DNA from 4 places in the Rhizobium sp. HT1-10 genome. Region 3 is predicted to be linked to each of the others. Evidence: predicted binding sites of a transcription regulator. Region 3 holds the regulator's gene; each other region holds the start of a gene.
The links. Region 3 encodes LexA, which represses DNA repair genes until DNA is damaged. Its sites were predicted from a motif close to TGTTCNNNNTGTGTTCNG; they were not measured.
Positions count from the first base shown of each region.

Region 1: a site for LexA is predicted at 2,910-2,927, ahead of VH564_RS13990 (DNA recombination protein RmuC). Genes of this name have one in related genera too.
Region 2: a site for LexA is predicted at 1,987-2,004, ahead of VH564_RS01460 (PA0069 family radical SAM protein). Genes of this name have one in related genera too.
Region 4: a site for LexA is predicted at 3,037-3,054, ahead of VH564_RS10470 (ribonuclease T2 family protein). Genes of this name have one in related genera too.

Region 1 covers NZ_JBCEBQ010000004.1:504,632-509,545, forward strand. Annotated here, with positions in the region: gene VH564_RS13980 (methyl-accepting chemotaxis protein) at 1-468, opposite strand, end outside; gene VH564_RS13985 (ribokinase) at 711-1,610, opposite strand; gene VH564_RS13990 (DNA recombination protein RmuC) at 1,660-2,853, opposite strand; gene VH564_RS13995 (methyl-accepting chemotaxis protein) at 3,065-4,570, shown strand; gene def (peptide deformylase) at 4,670-4,914, shown strand, end outside.
Region 2 covers NZ_JBCEBQ010000001.1:299,490-304,403, reverse strand. Annotated here, with positions in the region: gene VH564_RS01475 (4-(cytidine 5'-diphospho)-2-C-methyl-D-erythritol kinase) at 1-826, shown strand, start outside; gene moaB (molybdenum cofactor biosynthesis protein B) at 826-1,380, shown strand; gene VH564_RS01465 (glycosyl transferase) at 1,411-1,932, opposite strand; gene VH564_RS01460 (PA0069 family radical SAM protein) at 2,076-3,233, shown strand; gene VH564_RS01455 (ribonuclease HII) at 3,347-4,021, shown strand; gene VH564_RS01450 (F0F1 ATP synthase subunit B) at 4,073-4,564, opposite strand; gene VH564_RS01445 (F0F1 ATP synthase subunit B) at 4,568-4,914, opposite strand, start outside.
Region 3 covers NZ_JBCEBQ010000008.1:164,124-169,037, forward strand. Annotated here, with positions in the region: gene eno (phosphopyruvate hydratase) at 1-112, opposite strand, end outside; gene kdsA (3-deoxy-8-phosphooctulonate synthase) at 264-1,109, opposite strand; gene VH564_RS19515 (VOC family protein) at 1,106-1,990, opposite strand; gene lexA (transcriptional repressor LexA) at 2,154-2,870, shown strand; gene VH564_RS19525 (ComEC/Rec2 family competence protein) at 2,851-4,914, opposite strand, start outside.
Region 4 covers NZ_JBCEBQ010000003.1:383,382-388,295, forward strand. Annotated here, with positions in the region: gene VH564_RS10455 (CaiB/BaiF CoA transferase family protein) at 1-980, opposite strand, end outside; gene VH564_RS10460 (DMT family transporter) at 998-1,957, opposite strand; gene VH564_RS10465 (alpha/beta fold hydrolase) at 1,973-2,905, opposite strand; gene VH564_RS10470 (ribonuclease T2 family protein) at 3,072-3,812, shown strand; gene ettA (energy-dependent translational throttle protein EttA) at 4,022-4,914, shown strand, end outside.

The DNA.
Region 1 (4,914 bases), on a different contig from region 3:
GTTGAACACCGAGAACTGGATGCCGCCGTCCTGCGTCTTCGACCAGTAAGGGGTGAATGCGCCGTGCTCGTTTACGGCCTCCTCCTTGTTGTTGGCGAGCTCCGTCGTCTTGCCGTCGATGGCGCCGAGCTGCTCGCAGAACCAGCTTCCGAAGGCAAAGGCGTTCTGCTCGAGATTGGCTTTCAGGATATTGGTGATGCCCTTGCGGTCGAGATTATGGCCCTCATGGGCGCGGCCGATGATGCCGGCCATGGAGCGAGCCGCGCTGGCAAGCTCGCCGATGTTTCCCGCCACCTCATTGGAAATGGATTTAGCCTCGCTGTTCGCCTGGTCCATCGTCAGGATCTCGACGCGGTCACGGGTTTGCGAAATCAACAGAAAATTGGAAATGAAGAGTACCAATGCGATAGCGATGCCAGTGACGAGGATCAGCTTCGCGGCGAGCGATTTTGGACGAAAAAGGGACATGCTTGCCTCGAGAACGATGCACGGATGACCATTATCCGGTTGCAAGGTTAGCGTGTGAGGCCCTGTCATGGGGCGTCGGGTGAGCGCCGCCGCAGGCCAATCTAGCGTGGCGAGCACAATCATGCCGAGAGAACGACGAAAAAATCATTAACTGCACATGAATCTTTTGCGACGAAGGCCATGTTTTCCACGGCCTGAACGGAAAGCGACGCTTCCCGTTCATAATGCGGCTCTCAACACGTTCAGATTTCAGCCGCCACCGCTGCTGCCAGTGGGATCGACGGTTGTGCACCGGCCGAAAGGCAGGCAAGCGAGCCGGCAACGGCCGCCCTGCGCAGAGCAGCGTCGAAGTCGAGTCCGGCGTCGAGGCTGGCAGCGAAGTAGCCACAGAAGGTATCGCCGGCGCCGACCGTGTCGACGGGTTCGATGACGAGCCCGCTAGCGCGCGAAATCGCACCGTCGCGGATGGCAATGACGCCGTCGCCGCCAAGCGTGACGATCAGCGTCTGCCCCGTTTCCGTGTGCAGGCGCACCAGCGACGCCTCCCGCTCGACTGCCGTCATTCCGTCCTGGCCGGCGAGCAGCTCGAATTCGGTTTCGTTGGCGATGACGATATCGGCCATGCGGCCGAGGCGGGCGGCATCGGCCGTCAGCGGCGCAAGGTTGAGGATTGTGCGGATGCCGGCAGCCTTTGCGGCACTGAGCGCGGTCTCGACCGCATCGCCCGGCACCTCCAGCTGCAGCATCAGGGTATCGCCCTGGCCGAGAGCCGCGACTGTGGCAGTCGCATCTTCCGCGGTGACCGTGCCATTGGCGCCGGGCACGACGACGATGACGTTCTCGCCGTCGCCACCCACGAGGATCAGCGCCGTGCCGGTAGGGCCTGCGACATGCCGGACAGCGCCAAGATCGGTGCCAGCTTCGGCGAGAAGCGCGAGTGCCGGTTCGGCAAAGGTATCGGTGCCGACAGCGCCCGCCATCCGCACCGAAGCGCCGGCCCGCTTTGCGGCCAGCGCCTGGTTGGCGCCCTTGCCGCCGGCAGCCGTTGAAAAGCCGTTGCCGGCAACGGTCTCGCCCGGCTTCGGCAGTCGGTCGGTGGTGGCGATGAGGTCCATGTTGATGGAGCCGAAGACTGTGATCATGGCAATGAGTCCGCGTTGCTGAAAGGTCGGCGCGACACTGCCGAAGCGGTCACTCCTCGTCAACCACCCTGAGCTTGAGAAGTCCGGTGCGGCTTTCGACGCTGCGCGCCGGCTCAACCGCCGGCCGGGCCGGTTCCGCCGGTTCGGCCAGATCCAGCGCCTCGATCTTCTGGCCGCGCCGCGACAGCTTGTCGGACGAGGTGGCGATCATCTCGACATCCTTCTGGGCGGCGGCGAAATGCCCCTGCAGCTTTCCCACGCGCTCGTCGAGCCGGGCAAGATCGCCCGTCAATAGCGACACTTCACCCTGGATGAGATGCGCCTGCTCGCGCATACGCTGGTCCTTCAGCACCGACTGGATCACCTGGATCGACAGCATCAGCAGCGACGGCGAGACGATGACGATCTGCGACCGGTGCGCCTTCTGGACGATGCCCTCGAACTTTTCATGGATCTCGGCAAAGATTGATTCCGAGGGCACGAACAGGAAGGCGGTGTCCTGCGTCTCTCCCTGGATCAGGTATTTGTCGGCGATATCGCGGATATGAACCTCCATGTCGCGGCGAAACTGCTGGCCGGCGATGCGCACCATCTCGGGGCTCGCGGCAGCACGTATGGCGTTCCAGGCCTCCAGCGGAAACTTGGCATCGACGACCAGCGGCGGCAGCCCGTTCGGCATGTGGATGATGCAGTCCGGTCGCGAACCGTTGGACAGGGTGTGCTGGAAGGCATAGGCGCCGAAGGGGAGGCCATCCGCCACGATCGTCTCCATGCGCGCCTGGCCGAATGCGCCGCGCGTCTGCTTGTTGGAGAGGATCGCCTGCAGCCCGACGACGTCCTTTGCCAGCGACTGGATGTTGGTCTGCGCCGCATCGATCACGCCGAGCCTTTCCTGCAGCTTCTGCAGGTTCTCGTGCGTCGATTTGGTCTGCTCGTTGAGGGTGCTGGTCACCCGGTGGGACATGCCGTCCAGCCGCTGGTTGACCGCCTGGTTGAATTCCGCCTGGCGGCTGCCGAACACCTCGGTCATGGTCGCCAGCCGGCCCTGCATTTCGGCCTGCAGCCGCAGCATCTCCGCCATCCGCCGTTCTGCTTCCGTGGCCCGGTCATCCGCCTCCTCGTCATTGCGGCGGCCAGACGCATTGCGGATCAACAGCAACACGACAAGCAGCAACAGCAGCCCAACGGCCGCTGACAGCAGATGCACGGCTTCGAAGGCGTAACCGAAAAGGGAAATCGACATGGCATCCTGGTTTTGTGAAGCGATCGCAGGACTATACCGTCGGCGCGGCCAAAAGCTAGATCAAAACGTGAACGAGATAACGCGATCGAATTGGACGAAAACTGGGCGGCAGCGTTAACGGAAGGTCAATGCAAATAGGAGAAGTCTAGTTGCCAGCCTTCCGATGCCGCGCGTCTAAAGTGCGGTGACCTCTGTTAAATCGAGATCGACGATGACATCTGCGCCCGCCGCCTCCACCCTCGAACAACGCCTGGACTTCATCGAGATCGACCAGGCGACGCGCGCAACGCTCCGCGAGCTGCGCCCGACCCTGTCTGAGCTTCTGGGCGGCGCGCTCGACAAGCTCTATTCCAAGATGGGCAAGACACCGGCCATCGCCCACTTCTTCCGCGACAAATCACACATGGACAGTGCCAAGGCGCGACAGGAGAGCCATTGGGGCCACCTCTCGAACGGCGAATTCGATGCCAGCTACGTGGCCGGTGTCACCGCCGTCGGCAAGACCCATGCCCGGATTGGCCTCGAGCCGAGCTGGTATATCGGCGGCTACGCGCTGGTGCTGACCGAATTGACGCATGGCATTCTCGAGAAGCACTGGCCCTCGCGCTTCGGCCGACGCCATTCACGGACCTTGTCCAACAAGCTGTCGGCCGTCGTCAAGGCGACCTTCCTCGACATGGACTACTCGATTTCGGTCTACCTCGCCGAGCTGGAGGAAAGGCGCCAGGCGATGGAGCAGGATCGCGTCCGCACCGAAGCCGACCAGAAGGTTGCCATCGAGCATCTGCGTCGTGCCCTTGAGGCATTGTCGAAAGGCGACTTGGAGTCGGCGCTGCCGGAAAATCTCCCGGGCGCTTTCCAGCAGATGGGAAGCGACTACAACAATGCGGTTTCCGCCCTGCGCCATTCGATCAGCTCTGTCCGCACCACCTCTGAAGGCATCCTGAGTGGCACCGACATGATGTCGAAGGCGACCGATGATCTCTCCATGCGCACCGCCCAGCAGGCGGCCGGTGTCGAGGAAAGTTCGGCGGCTCTGCAACAGCTGGCAGTCAGCGTCGGCCAGACGGCATCCAACGCGGCCCGGGCTTCGGTTGCGGTCGGCGAAACCCAGCAGCAGGCCAAGAGCTCCGGCGATCTGGTCGACAGCGCAGTTGCCGCCATGGCCGAGATCGAGAAATCCTCGACGGAAATCTCCAAGATCATCGGCGTCATCGATGAAATCGCCTTCCAGACGAATCTTCTGGCCCTCAACGCAGGCGTCGAGGCAGCTCGTGCCGGCGATGCCGGAAAGGGCTTTGCAGTGGTGGCGCAGGAAGTGCGGCAACTGGCGCAGCGCTCGGCCAGCGCCGCCAAGGAGATCAAGGACCTGATCTCGCAGAGCTCGACCCAGGTCAATGCCGGCGTCAGCATCGTCTCCAGCACCGGTGTCGCCCTTGCGGACATGATCAGCCGGATCGACGGCGTCAACAAGTTCGTCGGCGACATCGCCGCGGCGGCCAAGGACCAGGCGATCGGGGTGGCCGAGGTCAGCGCTGCCGTGCGCAACATGGACACCATCACCCAGCAGAATTCGGCGATGGTGGAGCGCACCTCGGCCGAGACCCGGCACCTGCGCAACGAGGCGGATACCCTTGTGGCGTTGCTCAGTGGCTTCCGGACGCAGGCGGATATCCGCAGCGGGCACGTTCAGGCCACGAAACGCCGCGCTGCCTGATCAGCCTTCACCGATGTCGTGAAAAATGGCCGCAAAAAACCCGTTTTGCGGCCATCTTCATAATTCCCTACCAAACAAAGATGGGTTATGGGAGACTTTATGACGATCAAGCCTCTCATCATTCTCCCCGATCCGCTGCTGCGCGTAGTTTCGAAGCCCTTCGAGCGCTTCGATGCCGAAACCAAGCGGCTGGCATCGGATATGCTCGACACGATGTATGACGCGCCCGGCATCGGCCTCGCCGCCGTGCAGGTCGGCGTCGACCGGCGCATGCTGGTCATCGATGTTTCGCGCGAGGGCGAGGAAAAGACGCCCCTGGTGTTCATCAACCCGGAAGTCGTCGC
Region 2 (4,914 bases), on a different contig from region 3:
GGCGGACGGCTATCATCTTCTCGATATGCTGGTAACCTTCGCCCGTCATGGCGACCGCATCGGCTTCAGCCGATCGGAGGCCGACAGCTTCGAGGTCTCGGGGAAATTCGCCGCTGATCTCGGCGAGCAGGGCCAGTCGGGCGGCAACCTCATTGTCAAAGCGCGGGATCTGCTGCGCAGCGTCTGCCGCGACAGCGGCGCCGATGCTCCGCCCGTGCGCATCCACCTTGAAAAGAACCTGCCGGTCGCGTCCGGGATCGGCGGCGGCTCTGCCGATGCCGCCGCAGCGCTGCGGGGACTGATGCGGCTTTGGGATGTCAGCCTGACACCGGAGGCACTCAAAGGACTGGCACTGCAACTCGGCGCCGACGTACCGATGTGCCTCTACAGCCGGCCGCTGATCGCACGCGGGATCGGCGAGGACATCGCCTTGCTGCCGGCCTTCCCGTCCTTCGGTATCGTTCTCGGCAATCCCCTCGTCGGTGTCTCGACGCCGGCAGTCTTTCGGCGCCTGCAGGACAAGACCAATCCTTGTTTCGATTTCCAACCATCCAGGCGCGGCAGCGCCGAGGACTGGATTTCGCTGATCGGCAGCTTGCGCAACGATCTGGAGCCACCGGCACGAGCGCTTTGTGGCGAGATCGGTGCGCTATCGACGCTTCTGGCGGAACAGGAACCGAGGCTTGTCAGAATGTCCGGCTCGGGCGCGACCTGCTTTGCGCTGTTCGATGATCTGAGGGCCGCCGAGGCCGCCGCAACTTCGCTTCGCCTGAAGAGGCCGGACTGGTATTTTCAGGCAACGACAACAACTGCAGGAGATCTATAATGGCAGGCATCAGCCAAGAGCGCCCCTTCGTTCCCGTCGGCATCGCTGTGCTCACCGTCTCCGACACGCGGACATCCGGGGACGACAAATCGGGCGATACCCTGGCGGGCCGCATCGCCGAGGCGGGGCATCGCCTCGTTGCGCGTGCCATCGTTCCGGATGACAAGGCGCAGATCCGGGCGATCGTCGAGAACTGGACCAGGGACCCGACGGTCGATGTCGTGATCACCACCGGCGGCACCGGCTTTACCGGCCGCGACGTCACGCCGGATGCGCTGGAGCCTCTGTTCGAGAAGCGCATGGAGGGCTTTTCCGCCGTGTTTCACCGGATTTCCTACGACAAGATCGGCACATCGACGATCCAGTCGCGGGCGACGGCGGGGGTCGCTAACGCCACCTTCATCTTTGTGCTGCCAGGCTCACCCGGGGCCTGCAAGGACGCCTGGGACGGCATTCTGAAGGCGCAGCTGGACTATCGTCACATGCCCTGCAATTTCATCGAGATCATGCCGCGGCTGGACGAACATCTGAAGCGTGGCGCTCAGACGGCCTAGAGAGCCAGTCGGAGACGCGCATCGGGGGTCTCAGCGCACCGCGCGCGCCGCCACCCAGGAAGGGATCATCTCGCTCGCCAGTCTTTTGGGCTTCCGACCCCTGGTGAATTCCGCCAGGGCCATGCCGCTTTTGGCAACAGCCATCGCCTCAACCTTGGAGATCAGAAAGCCGAATTCGAGCGGCGAAAACATCCGGCGCAGCCGCTGCATCAGCGGCCGCCTGTAGCCGCGTGAGGCGGTAAAGCGCGCCGGTAGCGTGTTCAACGCCATGTACTCACCGATTTCGTCGATCCAGCCGGACTGGGGCCGGGAACCGGGCTCCACCAGCAGCAGCCACTCGCCACGCGCCGAACCCAAGATCTCGCGGATGTCCCACTCGGAATAAAAGCGGCATCCGGCTGCATCAGCAACCCGCGATGTGCCGTCGCGCGAGCCGTGATCGAGGACCACGACGTCGCATACGAGCCCCTCGATAGCCCCCGATACGAGCGCCGCAAGGGTCTGGGCCAATTCGGGTTCCTGGTCCCGGCATTCGATAATGACTGTCAACATCGCCCATTTATAGAGCGGTGCACAATCGATTGCCAGTGCGAGTTTTCCACATTTTGTTCTTGCATTGTTCCCATCTTCCGGTTAGGAATTTAGTCAAGGTTAGACGCAGGATGCAGGTGCATTTCCCGCCGCTGGAGCCACCGATGAACCAACAGTCCCTTGCAGGGCAGGCCGCATTCGCGCCTGCCAACACGGCAGATATGGCTGATGCACTGATCGTTTCGTCCGGTCTTCGGATCGACGTCGATCGGCGGCGTGGGCGCGGTGCCGGATTGAACCCCGGCGGCCGGTTCGAGCCATCCAGCCGGGAGAGCATCGACGACGGCTGGCAGTCGCTGGAAGACCTGCCGCCGTTCAAGACCGAAGTCCAGATCGAGAAGGCGCGCACGGCGATCAGCCGCAACACCTCGCCGGACATCCCCTTCGACCGCTCGATCAATCCCTATCGCGGCTGCGAACATGGCTGCATCTACTGCTTCGCCCGCCCGACGCATGCCTATATGGGCCTCTCCGCCGGTCTCGATTTCGAGGCAAAGCTTTTTGCCAAGCCGGACGCCCCAAAGCTGCTCGAACGCGAGCTGGCCAAGCCCGGCTATGAACCGAAGGTCATTGCCATCGGCACCAACACCGACCCCTACCAGCCGATCGAAAAGGAATGGCGGATCATGCGCCAGATCCTCGAGGTACTGAACAGGGCCAACCATCCGGTCTCGATCGTCACCAAATCCGCCATGGTGCTGCGCGACCTCGATATTCTGACGGAATTGGCTGAGAAGAAGCTGGTACGGGTCTCACTCTCGGTGACGACGCTCGACCGCAAGCTCGCACGCACAATGGAGCCACGCGCCTCGACGCCGTCACGCCGGCTGGAGGCGATCCGGGCACTGTCCGAAGCCGGCATCCCGACATCGGTAATGGTAGCGCCGATGATCCCGGCACTCAACGACCACGAGCTCGAGCGGATCCTCGATTCGGCCAAGGCCGCGGGTGCGCTGGAGGCCGGCTACGTCATGCTGCGTCTGCCTCTCGAAGTCAGCCCGCTGTTCCGCGACTGGCTGCTGCAAAATTATCCGGATCGCTACCGCCACGTCATGTCGCTGGTACGGGAGATGCGCGGCGGCAAGGATTACGACGCGGATTTCGGCAAGCGGATGAAGGGTGCGGGGCCCTATGCCTGGCAGATCAGTCGCCGCTTCGAGATGGCGACGAAACGCCTCGGGCTTACCCGCCGCAGCATCCAGCTGCGCAGCGATCTGTTCGTGCCGCCTGACGGCAGCGGCGTGCAATTGTCGCTGCTCTGATTTGACCATTCCGGCGGACGGGTAGCCCTACCTGTGCGACGGATGTCCCCCGGCTCACCGCCCTGAGCCGGGGGACTTGCAGGAAATCGGGTTGGCGTGCGAGGGTCAGCCGCATGACACGTCGCACGCCACCCGATTCTCCTCGGCTCTTCGAAGAAGGTCCGATCGTCCCCGATTTCACCCTGGAACTCTCTGCGCGCAAGGCTGGCCATTGGCCGGTCGCCGGCACGGATGAAGCCGGGCGGGGCCCGCTCGCGGGGCCTGTGGTGGCTGCTGCGGTCATCCTCGATCCGGACAATATTCCCGAGGGCCTCAACGACTCGAAACAGTTGTCGGCAGCACGGCGCGAAGAACTATTCGATACGATCATCGCCACGGCCATTGTCTCGATCGCTTCTTCCAGCGCCGGACGCATCGATGCCACCGATATCCGCAAGGCGAGCCTCGACGCCATGCGCCGCGCCGTGTGCGGCCTCGCCATCCCGGCAAGCTTCGTGCTGACGGATGGTCTCGACGTGCCGCCCGGTCTCCCCTGCCCCGGCAAGGCCGTCGTCAAGGGCGATTCGCGCTCCCTGTCGATCGCCGCCGCCTCCATTCTCGCCAAGGTCACACGTGACCGGATGATGGTGCGGGCCGGCCTTGTCTTTCCAGCCTATGGCTTTGCCGCCCATGCGGGCTATGCCACCGCTGTCCACCGGAGCAGCATCGAGCGGGTCGGTCCTTGTCGCCTCCATCGGATGAGCTTCCGACCGATGCGCAAGGACGAGGTCGTCGAAGACCTGCCTTAACGCAAAAGGCCGGGACAATGCCCGGCCTTCTCCACTAATATATGCCTGCTGCTAGTTGAGCTTGGCCTTCACTTCGCCAAGCGCTTCCTGGAACAGTCTCGCCTGAATGCCGGCATCTGCCTTGCCGGCGATGACCGCCTGCGAAGCAGCGATAGCCAGATCGACGGCGGTAGAACGGACCTCCTTGATGGCGTCCAGTTCTGCCTGCTTGATCTTCTGCTCGGAAATCGCAGTGCGCCGGACGACGAACTCTTCCGTCTTCTTCTTGGCTTCAGCGGTCAGCAGCTCGGCTTCGCGGGCTGCTGCGGCGACGATGTTGGCCGCTTCGACTTCGGCTTCCTTGCGCTTGCGCTGGTATTCGGCCAGCAGGTGCTGGGCCTCTTCGCGCAGGCGCTTGGCTTCCGACAGATCGTTGCGGATCTGGTCGGCGCGCTCGTCGAGCGACTTCGCCATCATGCCCGGCACCTTCATGTAGACGATAACGCCGATGAAGAGGATCAGGCCAACGAGGGCGAAGAAGGTTTCGTCGAGATGGAATTCCATGGCTTAACCCTCCTGCTTGGCGTTGGCCACGGCCGTGGCAATGTCCGCCTGCGAAGCCTGGGTGCCGATCAACTGCTCGACGACAACGGTCGCTGCCTCTTCGGCGACGGCGCCGACGTCGGCAAAGGCCTTGGCCTTGATCTCGGCGATCCGAACTTCGGCAGCCTTGATCTTTTCGGAAAGGCTCGCCTCGATGGCGCGACGCTCGGCTTCCGCCTTTGCCTTGGCATCGGCACGGGCAGCCGCCCCGATCGCATTCGACTTGGCACGGGCTTCGGCCAGTTCGCGTTCATAGGTCGCGACGGCAGCGTCCGCCTCGGCCTTCAGGCGCGCGGCTTCCTCGACGTCCT
Region 3 (4,914 bases):
GGACGGCAGCGCGGCCCATGCTGCCATCTTCCAGGTAGACATCGACTTCAACGGTCGGATTGCCGCGGCTGTCGAGAATCTCGCGGGCGATAATGTCGGTAATTGCGGTCATGGCTGGTTCCTGCTCGCTGGTTATAAATCGATTGAAATCTCTTAATCGAAGGCGTGGAAATTACAATGGTACCCACGCGCTTCGAATGAGGGAGCGTTAAGGCCGACTAAACTAGGTTCATGTCAGCCTGTTGAACGCTCTCCTCAGGATGTCAGGCCTTGGCGATGGCGTCGAAAGCCAACAGCTTTTCGAGAAGCCGCGGCATGTCCTTGAGATGGACCATGTTCGGGCCATCCGATGGTGCGTGGTCGGGGTCTTCATGAGTCTCGACAAAAACGCCGGCCACGCCAACGGCAACAGCCGCGCGTGCAAGGGTCTCGACGAATTCGCGCTGGCCGCCGGACGAGCCACCCTGCCCACCCGGCTGCTGCACGGAGTGAGTCGCGTCGAAGATCACAGGGGCGCCCATCGCCGCCATGATCGGCAGCGAGCGCATGTCGGACACAAGCGTGTTGTAGCCGAAGGAGGCGCCTCGTTCGCAGAGCAGGATGTTCGGGTTGCCGCTGTCGTTGAGCTTGGCGAGCACGTTCTTCATGTCCCAGGGCGCAAGGAACTGGCCCTTCTTGACATTGATGATCCTGCCGGTCTTGGCGGCGGCAACAAGAAGATCGGTCTGGCGCGACAGGAAGGCCGGGATCTGCAGGACATCCACGGTCTTGGCAACGATGGCGCACTGCTCTTCCGTATGGATGTCGGTGAGAACAGGAAAGCCATATTCTTTCTTCAGGTCGGCGAAGATCTCGAGCGCCGCCTCCAGTCCCAGGCCGCGCTGGGCGGAGAGCGACGTACGGTTGGCCTTGTCGAAGGACGACTTGTAGACGAGACCGATGCCGAGCGAAGCACACAGCTCCTTGAGCTTACCGGCCATCGTGAAGGCATGGTCGCGGCTCTCCATCTGGCAGGGACCGGCGATCAGCGACAGGCGCTTGCTGTTGGAAAAGACGACCTTGCCGGGACCTTCGCCGGCGACCACGTCTGAATTTGTCGGATGGCTCATGCTGTCTCCTCGAAGGCGAACAATGCCCCCTGCCCGGGAGCCGACTTCACCAAGATAGTGTTGCTCTTGCGCGTGTAGGTCACGCCGTTAGCAGCCAAATGCGCCTCTGTCACGGAAAGATCAAGCACCGCAAAGACGATCGCTCGTCCGAAAAGGCCCGCGTCGGCGCCTCCCGTACCCGTCTCGTAAAAGGCCTGCATACCCTCCTCGTTCAAGATGTCGATCCGCCCGTTCGCCGCCTCGACAGTGGTGCCGAAGGAATGCGGAGGCAATGCGGCGCCCCGCGCCACTTCGCTGACAAAGTCCGAAAATGCCGACGGATCGCGCGCCGACAGCACCACGCGAGAGATGCCGACGACCCCGTTGGCATGCTGCTCCAGGACCGCGCGGTCAGACGGCAAGGGATTGATGCGCTGACAGGTAAAGGCGAAGAAGTCGGGCGCGCGCAGATCGGCGGCGAAGGCAAGACGAAAGCCGGCCACCGATTCGCTCCCATCGGGCATCCGCATCGGCCGGCTGAATTCCAGCATCTGGCCGGCCGACAGCGCCATTGCCCGAAAGCGGTTGTCGTCGGCCTCTGCATCCTCGGTCCCGAATACCATCGCCGAGAAGCCGTCATCTCCAACCCGGAAGCGGAAAGCCTGGTCCCGGGCCGTGAACACATTGCCATCAACGGCCGTATCTTCGCATTCCGAGAGACTGGCGACCGCAAGCGGCTCGAGATAGGTCTTGTCGGCAAAGAAAACGCAGGCATTTTCGGTGCCGAAGGGGTGACGGGCCTCTGCGGCGACCGTGAACCCCAGCTTTCCGAGACGCTCCCGCACCGATGCGAGGTCGCAGGTCGGTAGCACCAGATGATCGATCGGATAGGCAGCTGTCATAGGCATGTCCCCCTGGCGGCAAGACTTCGCAGCCGACTGCCCGATGATCGGGCAAAATGATGCGATTTCCAACCTCTTCACCGAAATTTAGTCCCTTGCGGAACACATATGGAACATATAGTGTCTGTTCTGGCTTTGTTTCGCACTTGGAGCTCGAAAATCAATGTTGACGCGCAAGCAACAGGAACTGCTTCTCTTCATTCATGAACGAATGAAGGAATCCGGTGTCCCTCCCTCCTTCGACGAGATGAAGGATGCGCTCGACCTCGCCTCCAAGTCCGGCATCCACCGACTGATCACGGCACTGGAAGAGCGCGGCTTCATACGCCGCCTGCCGAACAGGGCAAGGGCGATCGAGGTCATCAAACTACCCGATGCCTACAATGCCAGCCTGCAGCCGCGACGCGGCTTCTCGCCGAGCGTCATCGAGGGCAGCCTTGGCAAGACACAGCCTGCATCGACGCCGCCAAAGCCGGTGGCCGAGGATCGCAGCGGATCGGTATCGCTGCCGGTGATGGGGCGGATCGCGGCCGGTGTGCCGATTGCCGCCATCCAGAACAACACCCATGACATCATGGTGCCGTCTGACATGGTCGGCGCCGGTGAGCACTATGCGCTCGAAGTGCGCGGCGATTCGATGATCGAAGCCGGCATCTTCGATGGCGATACGGTCATCATCCGCAATGCCAGCACCGCAAGCCCAGGCGACATCATCGTTGCCCTGGTCGACGACGAGGAAGCGACGCTGAAGCGGTTTCGCCGCAAGGGCGCATCGATTGCGCTCGAGGCGGCCAATCCGGCCTATGAGACGCGCATCTTCGGACCTGACCGGGTCAAGATCCAGGGCCGGCTGGTGGGGCTTATTCGCCGCTATCACTGACCGGTGACGTTGCCGAAGCATCCGAGTAGGACGCCTTGCGCCAGTCATAGGCGCGATGGCGCTCCCATGGACGGTTTAAGCTGGTGAATGCAGGCAGGACGCGTGGCCTGTCGGGCGCAAGGTCGATTTCGACCGATCCCGATTTGCGCAGGGACGCGCCGGTATAGAGCGTCCCGCCGGAGCGGCAGCTTTGGGTCCGCAGTTTTATGGGGGTGACGACGATATCGGCGGTATCGCAGGCCGGCCCGAGATAGGCGGCATCGGAAATTGTCGAGACGATCTGCCCGTTGGCGAGCATGGCGACACACCAATCCCTTGCGTGACAGGCAAAGCCGCCGTCCGCCACACTCTCCAGTGCGGTTTCCATGGCCGTCCGCAGGATCTTTTGCTGTTGGCCGTCGAGGCGTGTCCGCGGGCTTCCGCGCGGCGCACGGGCGGGGGTCGATTGATCCGGCGCCAGCATCTTCGGCGGTGTTTCTCCTGAGATCGGCAGCGCCTTCAGCCATTGCTGGTAGATGAAGTCAGGCGGACGCTCGCGGTTCGGCTCCAAACGCCCGTCCTGCAGCAATGCAACCAGTTCGCCATCTTCCGAAATCAAGAGTTCGGACATTGGCTTCGGCGGCATGACAGCTGCAGCAAGGACCGAGGCTGCTATCAACACCGCTCCGGCGTGGCGCAGCGCGGTGCGCAGCAGGGTCATCAGCAGGAAGCCGACAATGATGGTCGGAAACAGCCAGAACGGCAGTCGCGCAAATGGCACATTTCCGCCCCAGCTGGCGACGGTACGGGCGATGTCCATGACGAGATCAAGTCCCCATCCGGTGACAACCCAGAAGATTCCATCGAAGCCGAAGGGCATCAGTAGCATCGCGATCATGCCGACGGGCATGACGAGGAACGAGACAATCGGCATGGCCGCAAGATTGGCGACCAAGCCATAGGTCGCCAAGCGATGAAAATGTTCGATCGAGAAGATGGCGGTCGAAGCACCGCCGATGAAGGACGTCGTGGCGATGCCGGCAAAGAAGCGGCCGATGAAGCGCACCGGCATGGGCGGCCGGAACGCGGCGAAGCGGCGCTCGCGGGCCGGCCGCCGCTTCCAGAGTGAATAGCCGGAGACAAGCGCAATCGTGGCCGCATAGGACATCTGAAAGCTCGGGCCGAGGATCTGGGAGGGCGAGAGAATGAGGATGGCGATCGCCGATAGCGCGACGTTGCGCAGGCTAAAGGACGGCCGGTCGAACAGCACAGCGACCAGCATGATCGCCATCATGATGAAGGCGCGCTCGGCCGAGACGCCGAAACCCGAAATGAAGTAGTAGGCGGTCACCGTTGCCAGTGCGCCGATGGCGGCGATCTTCTTGGTCGGCCAGGCCTGCGCCAGGCGGGGGAAGAGGCTCAGCCCATGCCGCAGCCCGACATAGAAGATACCGGCTGACAGCGCCATGTTCAGCCCCGAAATGGCGATGATGTGGGCGAGGCCCGAGACCCGCAGCGCCTCCGTCGTCTCCGGCGAAATGGCGCGACGCTGATCGTTGACCAGCGATGCTGCAAAGGCGCCGGTATCGCCTGGCAGCAGCATGCGGATGCGATCGCCGATGCGCCCCCTGAGAGCGGTCAGCCAACGGTCGGCGCGGTCGAGCACAGACCGCTCGCTGCTATCTTCTTCCGCCGACATCAGGCGCTGCGGCTGACCATAGAAAAATCCGTTGGCGCCTGTGCCGTCGAAATAGGCAGTGAAGGCGAAATCATGGAGGCTTGGCAATGCCGGGCCGGCCGGCGGACTGAGCCGCGCCCTGCCCTCGATGATGTCCCCGAGGTCGAATGGCACATCCTGGCCGCGCACCAGGACGGATATCTGATCGGGCGGCCGGCCCACGATCGGCCCCTCCGTCGCCAGCAAATCGAGCGTGTAGCGCCAGCGGCCCTGATCATCCACCTCACGCCGCTGCACCTGCCCGGTCACCGTCGTCGTCACAGGCGAATCCAGCATGATCGTCGAAGCGCGCCAGCTCTCCCATTGCGCCAGCAGCATGCCGGCCAG
Region 4 (4,914 bases), on a different contig from region 3:
GCGCCGGCCGGCACGGCATTCTGCTCGCAACGCGAAAGCAGGGCGGCCTTGGTCCATTTCAGCGTCTCGGTCGAGACGAGGCGGCGGACTTCGATGCGGTTGGCGACACGGGCCTGATTGGTGGCAAAGCGCTGATCGCCGGCGATCTCGTCGATGCCGAGCAGCCCGCAGAGGCGACGGAACTGGCCGTCATTGCCGATGGCGAGAATGAGGAAGCCGTCGGCAACAGGCACGACCTCGTAAGGCGAGATGTTCGGATGGGCGTTTCCAAGCCGCTCCGGTGCCTTGCCCGAAATGAGGTAGTTCATGTTCTGGTTGGCGAGCACCGCCGCCTGGACGTCGAGAAGTGCCATGTCGACCAGTTGGCCCTCTCCGGATTTGAGGGCGTGGATCAAGGCGGCCTCGATGGCCGAGACGGCGTAGATGCCGGTGAAGATGTCGGCGATGGCGACGCCAGCCTTCATCGGCTGTCCGTCCGGCTCGCCCGTGATCGACATGAAGCCGGACATGCCCTGGACGATGTAGTCGTAGCCGGCGAAATTCGCGTAGGGGCCGGTCTGGCCGAAGCCGGTGATCGAGCAATAGACCAGCTTCGGATTGAGCTTGCGTAGGCTCTCGTAGTCGAGCCCGTACTTGACGAGGCCGCCAAGCTTGAAATTCTCGATCAGCACATCGGCGCTCATCGCCAGCCTGCGCACCAGATCCTGGCCTTCAGGCGTCTTTAGGTCGGCAACAATGGAACGCTTGCCGCGATTGGTGGAATGATAGTAGGCGGCGGACAGGTTTTGCCCGTCCTTCCCCTCGACGAAGGGCGGACCCCATTGGCGCGTGTCATCGCCGCCATCCGGATTTTCCACCTTGATGACGTCGGCGCCGAGGTCGGCCAGCATCTGCCCGGCCCAGGGGCCGGCGAGGACCCGGGCAAGCTCGATGACGCGGATGCCGGCGAGGGGTGGCTTTTTCGTCTGTTGGTCAGTCATGGCCTTACAGCTCTCGATCAGGGTGCGCGGAGCGCTTGAGATGTATCGGATACGGGCTTGGATGCAAAGCGCCGCTCACGCCAAAGGATGTAGAGGCCGGAGGCGATGATGATGACGATGCCAACCCATTTCAGGAGATCGGGGAAATTGTCGAACACCAGCCAGCCGAACAACGTCGCCGAGACGATCTCGAAGTACTGCAGCGGCGCCAGCGTCGAGGCTTTGACGGCGCGATAGGCATGGACGGACAGGATGCCGGAAACAGCGGCACCGACGCCAACGCCGAGCAGGTGCAGCATCGCGACGGGGCTCGGGATGACGGGCACGAAGGACGATGCGCCCAGACGCCTGCCTATCTCCATGGCGAGCAGACTGAACAGCAGGCCCCAGAGGCCCGTCTTCAGCTGCATCGACCAGGCCTCCTCCCGCAGAGCCACGATCCGCGTCAGCATGACGTGGATGGCAACGCAAAAAGCGGTGACCACAGGCAAGAGGGCGACGACGCCGACCTGCTGGAAGCTCGGCTGGATGATCAGCAACGCCCCGCCGAAGCCGACGGCGCAGGCGGTGTAGCGCCGCCAGCCGATCGTCTCCTTCAGGAATATGCTGCTGAGGATCGTCAGGATGATCGGCTCGACGAAGAAGATGGCGATGGCATCGGCCACCTCCATGACTTGCAGCGTGGTGACGAAGGAGATCATCGACAGCGCCAGCAGCCCGCCGCGGATGGCATGGAGGCCGGCTTGCCGCCATGTGCCGGTCACCCAATTGCGCTTCCAGAAGACGATCGGCAGGGCGAACAGGCATTGGAAGGCAAAGCGCGCGGCGGTGACTTCGATCGGTGGAACGGTGACGGCCGCAAGCTTCGAGAAGATGTCGATGAGCGGCGACATCAGCACGGACACAAACATCAAGGCGAGGCCCATGGTCAGTTCCGCCTGGTGCCTCGAGGCGGGGGCATCTTTCAAGCTCTGCATCGATATCCTCGGGCGTCAGGCCTTCTGCAATGCGCGGTCGCACCAGTCGGCAAAGTCTGCCATGGCACGGGCGGCATCGATTTCATGCAGCGTCTCGTGCCGCATCTCCTGGTAGAGTTTGCAGGTGATATGCGAAAAGCCGAAGTGTTTCAAACGCTTTGCCAGCCATTCCACGGCTTTGCCGAGGTCTGTCGCCGGGTCCTTGCCGCCGCCGACCAGATGGATCGGGATGTCGCGTCGCAGGCGTGCAAGCCGGCTCTGCTCGGCTCCCGCATAGCTCATCGCCAGCAGATCTCGCCACTGCGAAACGCAGGCATCGAAGCCCGACAAAGGATCTTCCATATAGGCATCGACTTCGGCCGGATCGGTCGACAGCCAGTCGAATGGGGTTCGGTGATTGGGGATAGACTGTCCCCAGGCGCCGAACGTCAGCCGCGGCAGCAGGGCGCTCGGCACGTCCGAACCCTTCAGCATGCGCTCGATCCCCAGGATCAGTTGTCCCGCACGTCCGGCAAGGCCAGGCCGGAAATTGGCGTTCCAGACGGCGACGGCGTCAAACAGCGTCGGATAGGCGATGGCCGCATTGAGGCTGATCAGCCCTCCCATCGAATGGCCGAAGAGAATGACCGGCAGGCCCGGATGGGCCGACGTCGCCAGGCTGCGCATGGCAAGCACGTCCTCCAGGACGCGGGCGACGCCGTCGCGACGGGAAAACTGGCCGAGCGGCGCGTCCGGCGCCTTGGTCCGGCCATGGCCCCGGTGGTCATGGGCGTAGACGTGATAGCCGCGCAGGGCCATCGCCTCGGCGAAACGCCGGTATCGGCCCGAATGCTCGGCAAGCCCATGCAGTACCAGGAGAATTCCGCGTGGCCGGTCCGATGCGGCCTGTTGGCGGTAGGCCAGCGTGGCGCCGGTGGGGCTTTGAAGACGCCTGATCTCTTCGAACATGGGATTTCCTTGCGTTGGCGGCAACAAAAGGCAATGCGCAAGCCTTTGCAATGCAACTTCAATGCAGCGCACAGAAATATGCGCCAAAACCCGCGATTATGGCTTGCGGGACGCCTGACGATCTGCTTATTTGTTCTTCAAATGTTCTTATTGATGGGGGTGGGTCATGCAATTTCGGTCGTTGTGGCTTCTGTCTGCATTGATGTGTCTCCCGGTGTTGTTGGGATCGATAGCGCAGGCGAGGGACGGGCAGACGCGGTTCATCCTTGCTGCCAGCTGGGAGCCGGCCTTCTGCGCCACCAATGCGAAGAAAGCGGAATGCCGGAGCGAAACAGCTGCGAGTTTCGATGCGACGCGCCTGTCGCTGCACGGCCTCTGGCCAATGCGGCAGAACTATTGCGGCGTGTCGGATGAATTGCAGCAGGCCGATCGCAGCCATGGCTGGGACAGCCTTCCCGCGGTTGAGCTTTCGGCGCCGACCAAGGCAGCTCTCGACAAGGCGATGCCGGGCACCCAGTCCGGTCTCGAGCGCCACGAGTGGCTGAAGCACGGAACCTGCACCAAGCTCACCGCCGAGGCCTATTTCGGCACGGCTGTATCGTTGATCGACGAATTGAATGCTTCAGCTGTCGGCGCCTTGTTTGCCGAGAACGTCGGCAAGACGCTGGATGCCGGACGGATCAAGGCGGCCTTCGACAAGAGCTTCGGCGAAGGCGCCAGTGCCCGCGTCAAGATGAGCTGCCGCCGCGCCGGAAGTGTGCGGGTGATTTCCGAGTTGACCATTGGCCTCTCGCAAGACGCAGTCTCGCCATCAACAAGCGGACCACGGCTCGCCAAGCTGATCCAGGGCGCCGGCAGCACGGACTTTGGTTGCGACGAGGGGCTGGTGCAGGCCGTCACGCACTAACTGGCGGCCTGAGCGCGACCGCGACTGGGTCGCTGGATTGGCAACAGGCGAGCGGCCTGATTGCGATGGTGGCTCCGATTTTTGTGCGATGTGACGGGGAGTGCCTGGACAAATCAGGGTCCGGGCCGGTTTCGGCGTTGCCGCGCGGCGTGCTTTCCCTTACATAGCGGCACAAACCCCAATCTCTTGCGCCTAGGAGAAGCCCAGCAATGGCACGTCAGTTCATCTATCACATGTCAGGCCTCAACAAGGCCTACGGTGCGAAGAAGATCCTCGAAAACGTCAACCTGTCGTTCTACCCGGATGCCAAGATCGGTATCCTCGGTCCGAACGGTGCGGGTAAGTCGACCGTGCTGCGCATCATCGCCGGCCAGGACAAGGAATTCACCGGGGAGGCCTGGCTCGCCGAAGGCGCCACCGTCGGCTATCTCGAGCAGGAGCCGCATCTCGACGAGACCAAGACGGCCTTCGAGAACGTCATGGTCGGCGTTGCCGACAAGACTGCCGTGCTCGAGCGCTACAACGAATTGATGATGAACTATTCCGACGAGACCGCCGACGAAGGCGCCAAGCTCCAGGACATCATCGACAGCCAAAATCTCTGGGACCTCGAGCAGCAGGTCGAGATGGCGATGGAGGCTCTTCGCTGCCCGCCGAAGGAATCCGACGTCACTTTGCTGTCGGGTGGTGAGCGTCGTCGTATCGCGCTCTGCCGCCTGCTCTTGTCGCAGCCTGATCTTCTGCTCCTCGACGAACCGACCAACCATCTGGACGCCGAGACCATCGCCTGGCTGGAAAAGCACCTGCGAGCCTATCCGGGCGCCGTGATGATGATCACCCACGATCGCTACTTCCTCGACAACGTCACCGGCTGGATCCTCGAACTCGACCGCGGCCGCGGTATTCCCTATGAGGGCAACTACTCTGCCTACCTGACGGCGAAAGCCAAGCGCATGCAGCAGGAAGCGCGCGAAGACGCCGGCCGCCAGAAGGCCATCAGCCGCGAACAGGAATGGATCGCCTCCAGCCCGAAGGCGCGTCAGGCCAAGTCAAAGGCCCGAATCAAGTCCTACGAGCAGCTGGTCGATGCGGCCGAAAAGCA